3 regions of the Xenorhabdus bakwenae genome follow, and region 3 is predicted to be linked to each of the others. Evidence: riboswitches for the same ligand, from Rfam matches in the RefSeq annotation. Region 3 holds a riboswitch; each other region holds the start of a gene.
The links. Region 3 has a riboswitch for thiamine pyrophosphate ahead of thiB (thiamine ABC transporter substrate binding subunit). Riboswitches for the same ligand answer to the same signal wherever they lie in the genome.
Positions count from the first base shown of each region.

Region 1 (6,047 bases), 1.9 Mb from region 3:
TAGGTAAGCGTTTTTATGTCGTTGTCAATATCGCACCACATAACGCAAAGTTGAAAACTTTTATTCGTGACTTAAAACCCGTCGTAGAAATGGGACCTGATGCTTTGATTATGTCTGACCCGGGCTTAATTATGATGGTGCGCGAGACATTTCCTGAAATAGACATTCATCTTTCGGTTCAAGCCAATGCCGTTAACTGGGCTACGGTCAAATTCTGGAAACAAATGGGGCTGACGCGAGTTATCCTTTCCCGTGAACTCTCGCTGGAAGAAATTGCTGAAATCCGCCAGCAAGTGCCTGATATGGAGCTTGAGATTTTTGTGCATGGCGCACTTTGCATGGCTTATTCCGGCCGTTGCCTGTTATCGGGCTATATCAACAAGCGCGATCCCAATCAGGGCACTTGCACTAATGCCTGTCGCTGGGAATACAATGTGCAGGAAGGCAAGGAAGATAGTGTGGGTAATATTGTCCATAGGCACGATCCTATTCCGGTTAAAAACATGGAACCAACGCTCGGCCAAGGTGCACCAACGGATAAAGTCTTCATGATAGAAGAAGCCAAACGTCCTGGCGAATATATGTCAGCGTTTGAAGATGAACATGGTACTTATATCATGAATTCCAAAGACTTACGTGCCATTGAGCATGTGGAACGATTAACCAACATGGGCGTTCACTCACTGAAAATCGAAGGCCGTACCAAATCTTTTTATTATTGTGCCCGCACCGCCCAAGTATATCGCCGTGCCATAGATGATGCTGCGGCTGGAAAACCCTTCGATCCAACATTGATGACCACATTAGAAGGTTTGGCGCACCGTGGCTATACAGAAGGTTTCCTGCGCCGTCATACTCATGATGCCTACCAAACTTACGAATACGGCTATTCCGTATCAGACACTCAACAATTCGTTGGTGAATTTACTGGCAATCGCGTCAACGGACTGGCAGAAGTTGCCGTGAAGAATAAATTTCTTGTCGGGGATCATCTGGAACTCATGACTCCATCGGGTAATATTAACTTCACGTTAGAATCCATGACAAATAAAAAAGGCCAGGCTGTGGAAATTGCGCCGGGTGATGGGCATCTCGTTTATCTTCCTATTCCTGAAGAAATTAAGCTGAATTATGCTTTACTTGTGCGAAACTTAAAAGGTGGTAATACCAGAGCACCTCATCCATATGCATGACAAGTGAAATAATCCGAAATAGGATTTTAAAGAAATTGATCTATTTTTTTAGAAATAGATCACATCAATGCTAATTTATTTCCCGTATTATCAGTTCCGAAAAATAAAAAACTAAAAAATTTTGACTGTAAGACTAGGAACCACCTCCTTGGCTAGCTCAATCTCCCTTGGGCTGGCCTTTTCTTTTATACAAACAAATAAAACCAAATTAATTCAAGGAGTTAATAAAACCCCTTCATCTTAAAAAACATTAAATTAGTTAATGTTTCCAAATCCTGATGGGATATTCATTACCCTTTTATGAGTAACCGTGTTTATAGTAATCAAAAAACACCTTTTGATAAATCATGTTGGAATTTATTCAGTTTAATGAGGGAATTTTGAGAAAAAATAAGCCCAATTATCCAATTTCTGAATATCTTCAATATTTATCACCACACCAGATAAATATTATTTCACTTTATAGTCATATAACATGGTTAAATTTTAGCAATATTTGTCTTAACTGAAGCGATCCACTACGGCTTCCCTCTCCACTTGTCTTGTGATCAGCTCAAATATAAACAACAATCAGTAGCGCCTTTTGCAAACTGGAGTTAATCATGACTGATATCATTAAGTTGTTAGGAAAAGACGCAGAGAGTTTATTGGAACATCAATGTAATACCATTCCACGTGACAATCTCTATCTTCCGGGTACAGATTTCGTTGATAGAGTCATGCTCGAAAATAACCGCCCCAATACTGTTCTTCGCTCCATGCAAACCTTATTGAATCATGGACGCCTGGCAGGTACGGGTTATCTCTCAATTTTGCCGGTAGATCAGGGGGTTGAACATTCCGCCAGCGCTTCTTTCGCTACCAATCCTCTCTATTTTGATCCCAAAAATATCGTTGAACTGGCGATTGAGGCAGGCTGTAATTGTGTTGCTTCAACTTACGGTGTTCTGGCGTCTGTTTCTCGCCGTTATGCCCATAAGATCCCGTTTCTGGTTAAGCTTAATCACAATGAAACGTTGACCTATCCCGCCCAATATGATCAAACTTTGTATGCCAGTGTCGAACAGGCATTTAACATGGGTGCCGTTGCAGTAGGTGCAACAATCTATTATGGTTCTCCCGAGTCACGCCGCCAAATAGAAGAAATTTCAGCCGCCTTTGAACGCGCTCACGAACTCGGTATGGTCACTGTGTTATGGGCTTATCTGCGTAATTCCGCTTTCAAGAAAGATGGGGTTGATTACCACACCAGTGCCGATTTAACCGGCCAGGCGAATCATCTGGCCGCAACGATCGGCGCTGATATCGTTAAACAAAAAATGGCTGAAACTAACGGTGGTTATACTGCTATTGGGTTCGGGCACACGGATAAACGCGTCTATAGCAATTTGACCTCTGAACATCCGATTGATCTCGTTCGTTATCAAATTGCTAACTGTTATATGGGACGCGCTGGATTAATCAATTCAGGTGGTGCTTCTGGAAACAATGACTTAAGTGATTCTGTCCGCACTGCCGTTATCAATAAACGTGCCGGGGGAATGGGATTGATCCTTGGCCGCAAAGCGTTCAAGAAATCGATGACAGAGGGCGTTGAGTTAATCCGCTCCGTACAGGATGTTTATCTCGATAAGAAAATTACCATCGCCTAATCCATTAGATTCAGTACGTTCAAAATGGGGATCTTTGCATCCCCATTATTCAAAAATTCACCACCATTGATGAAAATGGTGGACTGGCCCAATGCCATGACCAACCTGCAAACTATCCGCCTGCATCAGCGCCTTTTGTAAATATGTTTTGGCAACCGGCAACGTACTTTGCCAATCAGAGTACCGGGGGCGTAATGCAGCAAGTGCTGCGGATAAAGTACAACCCGTTCCATGAGTATGCCGTGTATTGACTCTGGGAGCGCTGAAACGCCACTCCCCGTCCGAGGTAAAAAGCCAATCCGGGCTTTCCTCATTATTTAAATGTCCGCCTTTCAATAAAACTGTCTGGCATCCCATTGAACGTAATGCACGCCCCTGCCATAACATTTCATCTTCAGTATTGGCAATATCACATTTCAATATAGCTGCTGCTTCCGGTAAATTAGGGGTGATCAAAGAGACGATCGGCAGTAATTGCTCTACCATTGCGGAAACAGACTCTGGTGATAACAAAGGATCACCGCTTTTCGCTACCATAACAGTATCCAGTACAATGTAAGGAATAGGATAACGCTGCAACGACTCTGCTATTACAGCGATATTAGCCGCATTCGACAACATACCAATTTTGGCACTGTCAATCCTGACATCTGAAAGCACAGACTCTAACTGAGCAGCAACAAAGAGGGGATCAAGTTCATACACGGATTGTACACCCAGTGTATTTTGCGCAACCAACGCAGTGATAACTGTCGTGCCGTAGGCTCCAAGCGCAGAAAAGGTTTTTAAATCGGCCTGAATGCCGGCACCACCGCCGGGATCGGTTCCTGCGATAGTCAGTGAGTTAATTCTCATTATGGTGATTCCTGCCACCAGCTAAAGAAAAGCGGGTATCGGAATAAGAGATACCATGACTTCCCTACGCTGGCATTATCCAGATCAGGGAATACGGGTACTTCTCAGTTCAATAAAGAACGCCCCGAGTCAAAAAAAATCACTCTATTAGTATCCCAATAGAGTGATATTTGCAATAGGTTATCGCCAGATAATAAAACTAAACTAACGATAAATAGATTTAACCAGCAATCAGATAGCCGCTAAATTAAATTTATTACTATAAAGTTTTAACGTTTGCAGCAGCAGGACCTTTAGGACCATCCTGAATTTCAAACTCAACTTGTTGGCCTTCAGACAATGTTTTAAACCCATCTTTCGTAATAGCAGAAAAATGTACAAATACATCTTTGCTACCATTAGATGGAGTAATAAAACCAAAACCTTTAGACTCGTTGAACCACTTCACAGTACCAGTGATTTTTGCCATTTCAAAAATTTCCTTTGACTCACTTTATTCGCCTATTGGCATCAAAATAAACAAACCAGTATTAGTTACTGTTATTTATTAACAGAACTTTACTTCGTTTACCCATGTGTTTTATCACATACTCTTTATATAATCGCAAGCCATTTTTTTCAGGTGCTGGAGACAACGCACATATTTAAAACTCTAAATTCACATTCCGATTTGAAATTACTCAATAACCTTTAAGTCGCATAACCCCATGAATAAACGTAAAAAGAAAAATTCACCCAAAACAATATCTTTAATAAGACTAATATATAATACTGTTTTACCTATCAGTTATGGTGTAGGCCAGAGAGTTATTGTTATACAAAATTCATTTTAGGTAGCTGTAAAAATTATGGTTAATCTCACTTATTATTTTTGAACGTACAATATAGCCGCTTTACATGTAATCAGCTTACTTTTTGTTTGTCCTTTATTAAATATTGTTCAATTATAATATTTGTGGGATGACTTTTTACTATTCATCCGTATGATCATCCTCATACGATTTATTGATTTCATGAAGTGCATTTCGCCGGAGTAGTTAGCGTTTAAAATAAAACTACATTGTCAAAAAAAGAGTATAAACATTCTTATTCTGTATTATGGAGAAAATACAGAAATAATATTTTATTAAAAATAGAATTCACCAGAGAATGGCATTTAGTTACATAAAATAACGGTAATGCATTATTTATCACTGACAATCAGCCGGGCATAATACCCGGCTGAAAAAACATGGCGTGGATTAGCAACTAATCTGCTTATCTCTTGGCTTTCTTTGAGCGAACAATCAAATAACCAATCCATAAGACACCAATCCAAAACGGCATCAAGATGACTGAAATACGAATTGGGGGCATCGTTAGTATAATAACAAGAATGAATGCCAGGAATACTAAACACAGGTAGTTTCCAAATGGATACCACAGTGCCTGAAATTTCGTCTTGACACCTTCTTTATCTTTAGCTGAACGGAATTTCAAATGAGCACAACAAATCATAATCCAGTTAATGACCAGAGTTGTTACCACTAATGCCATTAACAACTCAAATGCCTTACCGGGCATAACATAGTTAATCAATACACCAATTGATGTTACCAGCGCGGATAAACCAATAGACAAGACAGGGACATTGCGTTTGTTAACTTTTGTGAGTGCATAAGGCGCATTGCCTTGTTTAGCCAAACCATACAGCATCCGGCTATTACAATACACTCCACTGTTATAAACCGACAACGCCGCCGTTAGTACCACCACATTCAGCGCATTCGCTACCCAGAAATTATCCAGATCATGGAAAATCAAAACGAATGGGCTGCCGCCTTCTACCACCTTCTCCCACGGATACAACGACAGCAAAATAGCCAATGAACCGATATAGAACAGCAAGATGCGATAAACAACCTGGTTAGTAGCTTTTGGGATATTTTTCTCAGGATTTTCTGCTTCTGCTGCGGTAATGCCGACCATTTCCAGCCCGCCAAATGAAAACATGATCACAGCCAGCGCCATAATCAAGCCAGAAATCCCATTTGGCATAAAGCCGCCCTGCTGCCACAAGTTGGTGATACTTGCCTGTGGGCCACCATTACCGCTAATCAGCAAATAACTTCCAAAGATAATCATCCCGACGATGGCACTGACTTTAATGATAGAGAACCAAAATTCGGTTTCACCATATAACCGAACATTAATTAGATTGACGAGATTAATCAGTACAAAGAATATTGCCGCAGAAATCCATGTTGGAAAGTCCGGCCACCAATATTGGATATACATGCCAACAGCCGTTAATTCTGCCATTCCAACCAAAATAAACATTGCCCAATAATTCCAGCCTGCCAGAAAA
Region 1 is NZ_CP119194.1:501,672-507,718, reverse strand. Features, by position in the region: gene trhP (prephenate-dependent tRNA uridine(34) hydroxylase TrhP) at 1-1,193, shown strand, start outside; gene fbaB (class I fructose-bisphosphate aldolase) at 1,796-2,845, shown strand; gene thiD (bifunctional hydroxymethylpyrimidine kinase/phosphomethylpyrimidine kinase) at 2,903-3,700, opposite strand; TPP riboswitch at 3,745-3,837, opposite strand; gene cspE (transcription antiterminator/RNA stability regulator CspE) at 3,960-4,169, opposite strand; gene PXH59_RS03010 (amino acid permease) at 4,958-6,047, opposite strand, start outside.
Region 1: another riboswitch for thiamine pyrophosphate. It lies ahead of thiD (bifunctional hydroxymethylpyrimidine kinase/phosphomethylpyrimidine kinase); the one in region 3 lies ahead of thiB (thiamine ABC transporter substrate binding subunit).

Region 2 (6,047 bases), 890 kb from region 3:
ATATTGTACAGGGTCTGCAAATCTGCTTTGGAGACAAAATGCCTGATAATTTGGATACATCCGCTCACATAGACTAGCCATAAAAGTCAAATGTTGCCAACTTTCGAGTTTCTCCAACCGCAGATGGATCGGGTTTCTTAACATTGGTCGTTACTCATAATGCCTAATTTGCGTCGAAGTTTACCTGAAAATCAAGAATATCCACACTTTTCCGCCACAATTATAGATTTTTCTGCATTGTTTGCTTAAAAAACAACCTATTTGAGGCAATCCCGTCCGCCCAACGGGTGGGTTCAGGCAGTTTATATCCCCCCATACACTGCTCAACCCAAAAGACCGCACTATCAATACTGATCTTGTGTCCAGGGGAAATATAGAGCGGATTGCATCTTTTTTTGCTTCTCAATACGACACCAATCTGTTCACCGTGATCCATCAGTGGCTGACGATCACCCAGAACCTCTCCTACCTGCGCATGTTCACCACACAAACGGCTTTTTGCCACCCCAATGGTGGGAACATCCACGAAGACCCCAAAATGGCTGGCGATACCAAAACGCCGAGGATGGGCAATGCCCTGACCATCCACCATCACCAAATCAGGCCGCAAACTTAATTTTTGCCATGCAGCTATCAGTGCAGGATATTCACGAAATGAGAGTAAACCGGGGATATAGGGAAGTACCGTATCAATTCTGGCAATTTGGTATTCAACCAATTCCAGTGAAGGATATTGCAATACCGCAATGGCGGCACGGGTTACCGTACCGCTTTTTTCAAACCCAACATCAGCACCCGCAATGAACTTCGGCGTAAAATCTGGCGTGAAAGACGCAGAAAAAGCATCATGGCGGATAACCAGCCGTGATTTCTCTATCTGTTCCTGACGTAATGCCTTTGTATCAATCATAAAATCATTGATGGTATTTTACTGAAAGCCGATGTACTGCTTCAACGAATGCGCCTGCGTGTTCTGGCGGAACATCCTGATGAATACCGTGCCCCAAATTGAAAACATGCCCACTGCCCACACCAAAATCTTGTAAAATTGTCGACACTTCTTCTTCAATTCGTGCTGGCGGGGCATATAACATGGACGGGTCCATATTACCCTGCAAGGCGACCTTATCTCCAACGCGCCGACGCGCATCAGCCATATTCGTTGTCCAATCCAAACCAAGCGCATCACATCCTGTCGCCGCCATCGCTTCAAGCCACTGCCCTCCCCCTTTGGTAAACAGGGTCACAGGCACACGACGGCCTTCATGTTCGCGGATCAATCCATCAACAATTTTATGCATGTATTGCAGGGAAAACGCCAGATAATCTCGATGAGACAAAACCCCACCCCAGGTATCGAAAATCATGACAGATTGAGCGCCAGCTTTTATTTGCGCATTCAGATATAAAATAACGCTGTTTGCCAATTTATCCAGTAACATATGCAATGTAGCAGGCTCCGCATACATCATGGCCTTAATTTTGGTGAAAGCCTTACTGCTTCCGCCTTCAACCATATATGTGGCCAATGTCCACGGGCTACCAGAAAACCCGATCAAAGGCACTTGTCCTGCCAATGCCTTACGAATAGCCCGCACGGCATCCATAACATAGCCTAACTCCAGTTCGGGATCAGGCTCAGGCAATTTTTCTACATCAGCATGATTCTGAATCGGAGAATGAAAACGTGGCCCTTCTCCCGTTTCAAAATACAGCCCTAATCCCATCGCATCAGGAATAGTCAAAATATCAGAAAACAGGATAGCGGCATCCAGCGGAAAGCGGCGTAAGGGCTGGAGAGTCACTTCACAAGCCAATTCGGTGTTTTTACATAACGAGATGAAATTTCCCGCCGCCTGACGCGTAGCTTTATATTCAGGTAAATATCGACCGGCCTGACGCATCATCCATACCGGGGTGATATCGACGGGCTGACGCAATAAGGCACGCAGATAGCGGTCGTTTTTCAACTCATTCATGACAAGCTCCCTTGATTAATTTATGCACGACAAACACACGAAAAAACTGGCGCAGTTTAACATGCCTGAAATTGAACTTCTGGCATAACCTCCCATAACGTGATGATTACTGATGACGGCATAACGCCACCGTATCTTCAATTAAACGGCGGGCAATCGTATCAGGGGGAGGAATCAAGGGAAGATTATCATAACGGTGCCAATCTGCACTGATCAGTTCAGCGGGGTCAATATTGATTTCACCGCTCTCATAATCGGCCAGAAAGCCTACCATCAATGAATTCGGGAAAGGCCACGGCTGGGAGGCGACATAACGCAAATTACGGATCGTAATCCCGCTCTCTTCCATCACTTCACGATGCACAGTCTCCTCCAGCGTTTCCCCCACTTCAACAAAACCGGCCAGCACGGTATGAATCCCATTACGGTGACGCTGGTGTTGTGCCAGCAAGATATGGTCATCACGGCGAATACCGACAATGATGCTGGGTGCAATTTGTGGATAATAATGTTCATGGCAGTGGTGGCACAAACAAGCCCATTCACGCTGGCTATGCTGCATCTCATGACCACAGTAACCACAATAGTGATGTGAACGATAAAACTCAGCCAATTGAACACCACGCCCAACCAACTGAAATAACTTAGCATCCCGATCAGCAATTAAACGGGGAGAGGACATATCTGAAGCCATTTTCTGACGAACCAACCAGACCGTCTCCCCCAACCACTCACCGATGGGTTTTGCCATATGGCCTTGCAATGACCATTGACCGGCCGTACCTAAAGGTAACTCTCCTTGTGGTAGCCAAACCCGATTCTCAAGACTGACAATCCACCAGCCTTGTTCTCTACCTGTCAGTTTTTGTTGCATAATCTGTTCCATCATGGGTTATGTGATTTATGACGTCTTCAATCTCGTTATAGTAACCGCACTGGTGAATACTCTTCTTAAATAGGCGTCACAGTAATGTCAAAACAAATGCGCCCAAAAACGGGGTTGTAGTTTTCACAATCCCCTTTATACTTTGGGGTGTTTTTTCTTGTCGGAGTGCCTAGCGTTCAACGTATATCACGATGGACACAGGCTGAGACCGTTAATTCGGGATCCGCAGAACCTGATCGGGCTAATACCCGCGAAGGGAACAAGAGTAATCACTCCGCTGCCAGTATTTTGTACATTTATGCAATCATGTACAAATACCAATCAGCCCCAACCATTACTCCCTGCGAGCTCCAGACAAGCAATTTTCTCAACTTAAGCCTGATCAACAATGAGACAGGCGATAACACAGTCAGGAATTTGCTATGTCTAAGTCCAACAATATCGTTATTTCGAATACGGTTATTCCAACGGCTGATATCTCGCCTAAAGCCCATCCAGCGAGGCCACGTAAGGTTCAAAGAGATGCGGCACAAGCATTTATCCATTCCGTTCAAGGGGTGACTTTTCCCAATTCAAAGCGCATTTACCTTGAAGGCTCACGCCAAGATATTCAGGTTCCTATGCGTGAAATCCAACTTTCTCCCACATTCATTGGGGGCACGAAAGAAAATCCCCAATTTGAGGCAAACGAACCTGTCCCGGTTTATGACACTTCCGGCTCTTATGGCGATCCTGCTGCCATACTGGATGTAAGGAAGGGTTTACCTAAGATCCGCCAGCCGTGGATTGATGAACGCAATGATACCGAACCTGTTTCAGCCCTCAGTTCTGATTTTACCCAACAACGCCTTGCTGATGCCGGATTGGATCACCTGCGCTTTCACCATCGTCCACATCCACTGAAATCCAGGCAGGGTAAGTGTGTCACCCAATTGCACTATGCACGCCAGGGGATCATCACACCAGAAATGGAATTTATCGCCTTGCGTGAAAATATGGGGCGCGAGCGCATTCGCAGTGAAGTCTTGCGCCAGCAACATGCAGGGCAAAGTTTCGGTGCCAACTTACCGGAAAACATCACAGCCGAATTTGTCCGTCAGGAAGTTGCTGCCGGCCGTGCGATTATTCCCGCCAACATTAATCATCCTGAATCTGAACCGATGATTATTGGTCGCAATTTTCTGGTGAAAGTGAATGCCAATATCGGTAACTCCTCCGTCACCTCCTCTATTGAAGAAGAGGTGGAAAAACTGATCTGGTCTACCCGCTGGGGCGCAGATACCGTGATGGATCTCTCCACCGGACGCTACATCCACGAAACCCGCGAATGGATACTACGCAATAGCCCGGTTCCCATTGGTACTGTCCCGATTTATCAGGCACTGGAAAAGGTCAACGGCATCGCAGAAAACCTGACATGGGAAATGTTCCGCGATACCTTGCTGGAACAGGCCGAACAAGGCGTGGATTATTTCACTATTCATGCTGGCGTGCTGCTACGTTATGTCCCGATGACCGCCAAACGCCTGACCGGTATTGTTTCCCGTGGCGGCTCAATTATGGCGAAGTGGTGCCTTTCCCATCACCAAGAAAATTTCCTCTACACCCACTTCCGCGAAATCTGTGAAATTTGTGCGGCCTATGACGTCTCCCTCTCTTTGGGGGATGGGTTGCGTCCTGGCTCAATTCAGGATGCCAATGACGAAGCCCAATTCGCAGAATTGTATACTCTTGGCGAGCTGACCAGGATCGCATGGGAGTACGATGCTCAGGTCATGATTGAAGGACCCGGGCATATCCCAATGCAACTGATCCGCCGTAATATGACGGAAGAACTCGAACACTGCCACGAGGCCCCATTTTATACTCTGGGACCATTGACGACCGATATCGCTCCAGGTTATGACCATTTCACCTCCGGCATCGGCGCTGCCATGATTGGCTGGTTTGGCTGTGCCATGCTGTGTTATGTCACGCCCAAAGAACACCTCGGGCTGCCCAATAAAGAGGATGTCAAACAAGGCCTGATTACTTACAAAATCGCAGCCCATGCGGCAGATCTCGCCAAAGGCCATCCGGGAGCACAAATCCGTGACAATGCGATGTCAAAGGCGCGGTTTGAATTCCGCTGGGAAGATCAATTCAATCTGGCACTTGATCCTGACACCGCCCGCGCCTACCACGATGAAACCTTACCGCAGGAATCCGGCAAAGTTGCCCACTTCTGTTCCATGTGTGGGCCAAAATTCTGCTCAATGAAAATCACCCAGGATGTGCGCGATTATGCAGCAAAACTGGAACAGGAAGCGGGTATGGAACAGATGTCAGAAGCATTCCGTTCCCGTGGCAGCGAACTCTATCACAGTGCTGAGGAGGTGACGCATGAAAAATCAGCCTGATACCTCAACGCTTCCACAAGCCCCCTTTGCCCCAACAATGCACCGATTGGGGCTTTATCCGGTGGTGGATTCCCTGACGTGGATTGAGCGTTTACTGGCAGCCGGCGTCAAAACCCTGCAATTGCGCATCAAAGACCAGCCGGAAGAACAGGTAGAGAAAGATATTCAGTTCGCCATTGCGCTCGGTCACCACTATCATGCACGATTATTCATTAATGATTATTGGCGTCTTGCCATTAAACATCAGGCCTATGGCGTTCATTTGGGACAGGAAGATCTCGACATCGCGGATCTCCATGCCATCCAGCAAGCCGGATTGCGTCTGGGCATTTCTACCCACGATCAACAAGAACTGGCGCGGGCAAAATCCCTGCGCCCCTCTTATATTGCACTAGGGCATATTTTCCCCACTACCACGAAAGAGATGCCCTCATCACCACAGGGCCTTGAAGCACTCAAACATCAAGTGGAGATCACCCCAGAATATCCTACCGTCGCCATTGGCGGTATTTCACTGGAGAGGGTGCCGGAGGTGGTGGCAACGGGAGTCGGTGGCGTGGCACTGGTCAGTGCGATTACAAAAGCGAAAGATTGGCGGCAGACAACAGCCAGATTGCTTCATCTGGTTGAGTATCAAGATCGGGGGCTTTTATGTTAAACGATCAAGAATTTATGCGTTACAGCCGCCAATTACTGCTGGAAGACATTGGTCCCGGAGGACAAGAGAAATTAAAAGCCAGCAAGGTGCTGGTTGTCGGTTTGGGGGGATTAGGATCGCCGGCT
Region 2 is NZ_CP119194.1:3,299,987-3,306,033, reverse strand. Features, by position in the region: gene PXH59_RS16475 (YjaG family protein) at 1-144, opposite strand, end outside; gene nfi (deoxyribonuclease V) at 221-910, opposite strand; gene hemE (uroporphyrinogen decarboxylase) at 915-1,979, opposite strand; gene nudC (NAD(+) diphosphatase) at 2,086-2,853, opposite strand; TPP riboswitch at 3,017-3,141, shown strand; gene thiC (phosphomethylpyrimidine synthase ThiC) at 3,288-5,264, shown strand; gene thiE (thiamine phosphate synthase) at 5,248-5,922, shown strand; gene PXH59_RS16445 (HesA/MoeB/ThiF family protein) at 5,916-6,047, shown strand, end outside.
Region 2: another riboswitch for thiamine pyrophosphate. It lies ahead of thiC (phosphomethylpyrimidine synthase ThiC); the one in region 3 lies ahead of thiB (thiamine ABC transporter substrate binding subunit).

Region 3 (6,047 bases):
TAAAGGAACGGCTATGTCATTTCAACTCACCATAAAAGTCGAGCATCGCGTTTAGATTACTCTTATTCTTTTGATTAGCGCCCCATTACCGGGGCGTCTTGTGCTTAAAATGTAGGCCATAATTTTATCCCCCAACATCAACCTATCCCCAAAACCACCGCCTCAGCCGCCTCCCCGCTCACCAATTTCTCTGTTGCACCATCATAATGAATTTTTCCATCCACAATCAGCAAAGAGCGTGGGGCGATCTTGGCGGCATCCTCAAGATTATGGGACACCATAAGTAACGTCATTTGTCGTTCACTGCATATTTTATCCAGTAATCCCAGCATCTCATTGCGTAAAGCCGGATCAAGTGCCGAAAAGGGTTCATCCAGCAATAAAATCGGTTGATGGCGGACTAAACAACGAGCCAACGCTGCCCGCTGGCGTTGTCCACCTGAAAGTTGGGCAGGCAGGCGCGATAGACACTCTTCCAGTGACACCTGGGAGGCAATCTGCTGTCGCGTTTTCTTTTGCTCAGCACTTAACCGCAAGCCGGGATGCAATCCCAAACCAATATTTTGTGCGATGGTTAAATGGGAAAACAGATTATTTTCCTGAAACAGCATCGAAACCGGCCGCCTGGAAGGTGGGGTATGCGTATGGTTTTCGCCATCCAGCCAAATATCGCCTTGTGCTGGAAACTGAAAACCCGCTATTAAACTTAACAAGGTACTTTTACCAGCGCCGCTTGGGCCGAGGATCGCAATGCGTTCTCCGGCTTTGACGCTCAGATTAAAATGCATGGCAAAGTGTTCATAAGTATAAATGACATTTTCAAGTTTAATCATGGCGTCGGCTCGGTAAGCGTTCAATCACAGTGAATAAAACAAAACACAGCAGGAGCAACAGAAATGCGGTCACGGCACCATCCTGACTGCGATAGGCCCCAATTTGTTGGGAAAGGTAATAAGGCAAAGTGCGGAAATCTTCATTGCCAAATAAGGCAATCACACCAAAATCGCCAATGGATAAAACACAGGCGAAAGCCAACGCTTGGGCCAATGGTGTTTTTAATGCTTTAAGCTCGATCCAATACAGGCGGTGTATTCCCTGCATATTGAGGGAGCGACATAGAGGGTTATAACGCTGTGCCAGATCGCGCATGGGGTTTTCCAATACTTTTAGCGCGTAGGGGATCGCCATTAATGCGTTGGTCAGGATAACCAGCCCGTAAGGTGATTGAGGTATACCAATGGTTGTGTTTAGCAGGAGAAAAAAGCCTGTGGCAAGAACAATTCCCGGCATGGCAAGGATCAGCAATCCGCTGCTTTCCATTGTCTGCCCCCAGCGAGGGGAATGGCGTAAGCGTAATTCGCGGCTGCTCCATAGCAACATCATGGTGAAAATAACACACAACAATCCTGCACCTACTGCAATAATGATGGACGTCGTAAAGGCTTGCCATAAAGCGGGCTGGCTTAAGACAGCAAAAATATCACGGTTCAGGCCATCCACGATGACCGCCAATAAGGGGGGAAGTAACAGCAATAACGCGATGCCAATCAGTAAACCATCAGATAATTTTTGCAGCCATGGATCCTGTGGATTCCGCCATTGTTGTTGATGCCCATAACCCACGGAAAGTGCGCCCTTAAGTTTTTGGCTAAGAAGCACCAAGCCGAGGCAACAAAAAAGCTGTATCAAGGCAAGCAGGGCAGCATGACCAAGATCGTAGTCGTAACTCAGCGCCTGATAAATGGCAAGTTCAATGGTCGTTGCGGCTGGGCCACCGCCGAGAGCCAGAACCGTAGCGAAACTGGCGAAGCACAGCATAAAAATCAGCGCACCCGTCGGTAAAATTTGACGGCGCAGGTAAGGCCACTCGATAAAACGAAAATGTTGCCATTCACTCATACCAAGCTGGGCGGCAAGTTGGCGCTGCTCAATGGCAATACTCTCCAGAGATTGCAGCAATAGCCGCGTTGCCATTGGCATATTGAAGAAAATATGTGCCAGCAAAATCCCTTGTAGCCCATAAGGTGTAAAACGATATTCAACGCCTATCCATTGGGAAAGGTTAGCCAGCCAGCCGGTCTGACCATAAACCGTGAGGATGCCAAACAGGGCAACTAAAACAGGGAGAACCAATGTCATGGCGCATAAGCGCAGAAAGAGAGTCTTGCCTGGAAAACAACGACGGTACAGTGCCCGAGCCAGAAAAATGGCCGGTGTTACCGATAAAACGGCAGAGAGAAATGCCTGCCAGAAGGTGAACAGAATGACATGCCAGAGATAACTGTCATGCAAAAATGCCTGCCAATGGCTTTCAGGTGCATTGAACCACAGCGCCCCGAACGCCGACAGGGCAACCATCATTAACAGGCCGGCGGCAAGAACCCCCGGCAATAACCAACCCGCGATTAACGGCTGACAGCGCTTTGCCATGTACGTATCCATTTTGTACGGTGTTTTGCCACATCATCTGCGTTGAATTGCAGGGATTTCTCAGGAACAGGAAGTTGTTTGAAAACGTCGGGCAAAGGGATATCAATGACAGGATACATCCATTGGGTTGTTGGAATGGCTTGCTGAAATGCCGGAGAAAGCATGAAATTCAAAAAGTTCTGTGCCAGTTCTGGCTGTTTACTTGAGGCTACCTGAGCGGCCACTTCAATTTGCAAGTAATGTCCTTCCTTGAAGATAGCGGCGGCGTAGTTATCTTTTTTCTCTGACATCATGTGATAGCCAGGAGATGTGGTATAGCTCAACACCATATCACCTTCACCTTTCAGAAACAGGCCATAGGCTTCACTCCAGCCTTTAGTCACAGTGAGTGTCTTTGGCGCCACTTTTTGCCACTCCTGAGCGGCTTTGTCGCCATAGAGTTTTTGTATCCAGAGCAATAGCCCTAAACCCGGCGTGCTGGTGCGTGGGTCTTGGTAAATAATCTTCCAATTCTGGGGATTATTGATTAATTCATCCATACTTTGGGGGGGATGAGGTAGGGTATTTTTGTTGTAAATAAAGGCAAAATAACCGTAATCGTAAGGAATAAACGTCGTGTTGTGCCATGCAATGGGTAATTTCAGTTTTGAGGTATCGACGTGACTTGGTGTGAATAATCCGGTTTGTTGAGCGGCTTGAATCAGGTTGTTATCTAACCCCAGTATAATATCTGCGGGTGTTTTTTTGCCTTCCATTCTCAAACGGTTCAGCAAGGAGACGCCATCTTCCAACGCAACCAGTTTCAGTTCACAGCCACATTCGGTTTCAAAGGCTTTTTTGATGGCAGGCCCGGGTCCCCATTCAGAGGCAAATGAATCATAAGTATAAACTGTCAGGGTAGGTTTTGCCTGGCCTGTCTGAGCAAAAACGCTGGTAGCAATAGACAGCAGGCTGATAGCCATAAAGCGGGGAAATAATTTTGTAAACACTTTGCTCTCCTATAATTGCATATATCAATAGTTAGCAATATTGATAATTCTATACATCAATTACTTAATGTTTGTTATTAGCAGATAGCAAAGGATCTGAGAAGGTGCTAAATGAAAATGACATCTATTATATCAATGAGTAGCGTCTCAAATCCCTACGACGGTACTAACCGGTTCAGGTTCGACGGGTTTGTTCTCAGCAGTACTGTTTTGCGACAGCCGCACCCCGTTGAGATAGCGGTATTGTAGAGACTTCGGCTACGTCTGCAAAGTCTAATCATAGAGGTTTACCGCTTGAGATGAGTGTGAAACAATTAGCTATCTTTTTAAATTTGTTATACCGAGAGGTAGTCTGGTGATCGATGATGATGGCTACCGCCCGAATGTAGGAATTGTAATTTGTAATCGCCAAGGGCAAGTTCTGTGGGCTCGCCGTTATGGGCAGCACTCCTGGCAGTTTCCTCAAGGGGGTATCAATCCAGGGGAATCACCAGAGCAGGCAATGTATCGCGAGTTGTTCGAAGAAGTTGGTTTAAATCGCAAAGATGTACGGGTTCTTGCCTCAACCCGGAGTTGGTTGCGTTACAAATTACCCAAACGTTTGGTGCGTTGGGATACAAAGCCTGTTTGTATTGGGCAAAAGCAACGTTGGTTTTTATTACAGTTATTGTGTAATGAAGCGGATATTAATGTGCAGCGCAGTAAGACACCGGAATTTGATGGTTGGCGTTGGGTCAGTTATTGGTATCCTGTCCGGCAGGTCGTTTCTTTTAAACGCGATGTCTATCGCCGCGTGATGAAAGAATTCTCTTTTATTGTGATGTCAACGCAGGAGCCGGCTTCATTATTCCATTCACCTTATTTACATCGTCGTAGAAAAAGTTAGGTTATTGCTATGCTCATGCGCTTACGGGAAATTGTTGAAAAGGTTGCAATGGCAGCTAATTTATCTGAAGCGCTTGAGTTATTGGTCAATGAAACGTGCCGGGCAATGAACACGGATGTCTGCTCTATTTATTTGGCGGATCATCAGCGGCAATGTTATTACCTGATGGCAACCAAGGGGTTGAGAAAACCCAGGGGGCAAGCAATTAGTCTCGCCTTTGATGAAGGTGTCGTGGGGCAAGTTGGGCGTTTATCCGAATTAATTAATCTCGCTGATGTCCGTGATCATCCCAGTTTTAAATATATTCCCCAGGTAAGAGAAGAAAGTCTGCGGGCTTTTTTAGGTGTACCGATTATTTATCGTCGCCAATTGCAGGGAATACTCGTTGTCCAGCAATATGAGCGACGGTTATTTGATGAAAGTGAAGAATCTTTCATGGTGACACTGGCGATGCAACTTGCTGCTGTTCTCGCTCAGGCGCAAACCAAAGGGGTGTTCGGCCAGTATCGCCAGACCCGCATTAAGGGGCTTGCTATTTCTAATGGCATTGTTCTGGCACAGGGATGGCAAGATCGCTCCCAACCTTTGTTGGAACAAGTGACTGAAGCATTGACGCCGGATTATCAGGCTGAACGCTCCAGGCTGACTTTGGCGCTTGAAGAAGCCACTGCGGAATGCCGTCGTATCAGCAAGCGCTTTACTGCCAGTTCACAGAAAGAAAGCGCCGCCATTTTTGATCTCTATTCCCATTTATTAAATGATCCTCAACTCAAGCGGGATCTGTTTTGTGCCGTTGATAACGGTTTTGTAGCGGAATGGGCGATTAAAACGGTGATTGAAAAATATGCGGAACAGTTTGCCAGCTTGCAAGATCTTTATATGCGCGAGAGGGCATCGGATCTGCGGGCGCTCGGTCAGCGGGTGTTGTTTCATCTGAATGGTTCCTCTACGGGGAGCAGGCAGTGGCCAGCGCGTTTTATACTGGTTGCTGATGAACTCAGTGCTAACTTATTGGCTGAATTGCCACAAGATCAATTGGTGGGTGTGATTGTACGAGATGGCGCGACCCATTCTCACTCTGCAATATTGGTTCGTGCGATGGGAATTCCGGCTATCATGGGCGCGGATATCCAGCCTGAGTTATTACACAATCGGACACTCATCCTGGATGGTTATCGCGCAGAGGTTTTTATTGAACCGGAGCCTCTGGTTGCTAAAGAATACCAACAAATCATCGAGGAGGAACAGGTTCTCAGTAAGCTGGCTGAATGTGAACAGCAAAAGCAAGCACGGCTAAAAAGCGGAGAACGGGTTCTGGTGCAGCTTAACGCGGGCTTGAGTTTGAAACATGAACGGCAGATAGAAGACAATATTGATGGCATTGGGCTGTATCGCACGGAAATTCCTTTTATGTTGCATAGCGGTTTTCCATCAGAAGATGAGCAGAAAAATCGCTATCAAGAGATACTGGAACTTTTTCCTGATAAGCCAGTGGTATTGAGAACACTGGATATTGGCGCTGATAAACAACTTCCTTATATGCCTATCAACGAAGAAAACCCTTGTCTGGGATGGCGGGGCATCCGCATCACGCTGGATCAACCGGAAATATTCCTGATTCAGCTGCGGGCGATGCTAAAAGCCAATGCACAAACGGGCAATTTAAAAATACTGTTGCCGATGGTGACCAGTATTGAAGAGATTGATGAAGCCCGAAAACTGATTGAGAGAGCAAAAATTGA
Region 3 is NZ_CP119194.1:2,405,372-2,411,418, reverse strand. Features, by position in the region: gene thiQ (thiamine ABC transporter ATP-binding protein ThiQ) at 138-833, opposite strand; gene thiP (thiamine/thiamine pyrophosphate ABC transporter permease ThiP) at 826-2,430, opposite strand; gene thiB (thiamine ABC transporter substrate binding subunit) at 2,406-3,392, opposite strand; TPP riboswitch at 3,554-3,658, opposite strand; gene rppH (RNA pyrophosphohydrolase) at 3,775-4,305, shown strand; gene ptsP (phosphoenolpyruvate--protein phosphotransferase) at 4,315-6,047, shown strand, end outside.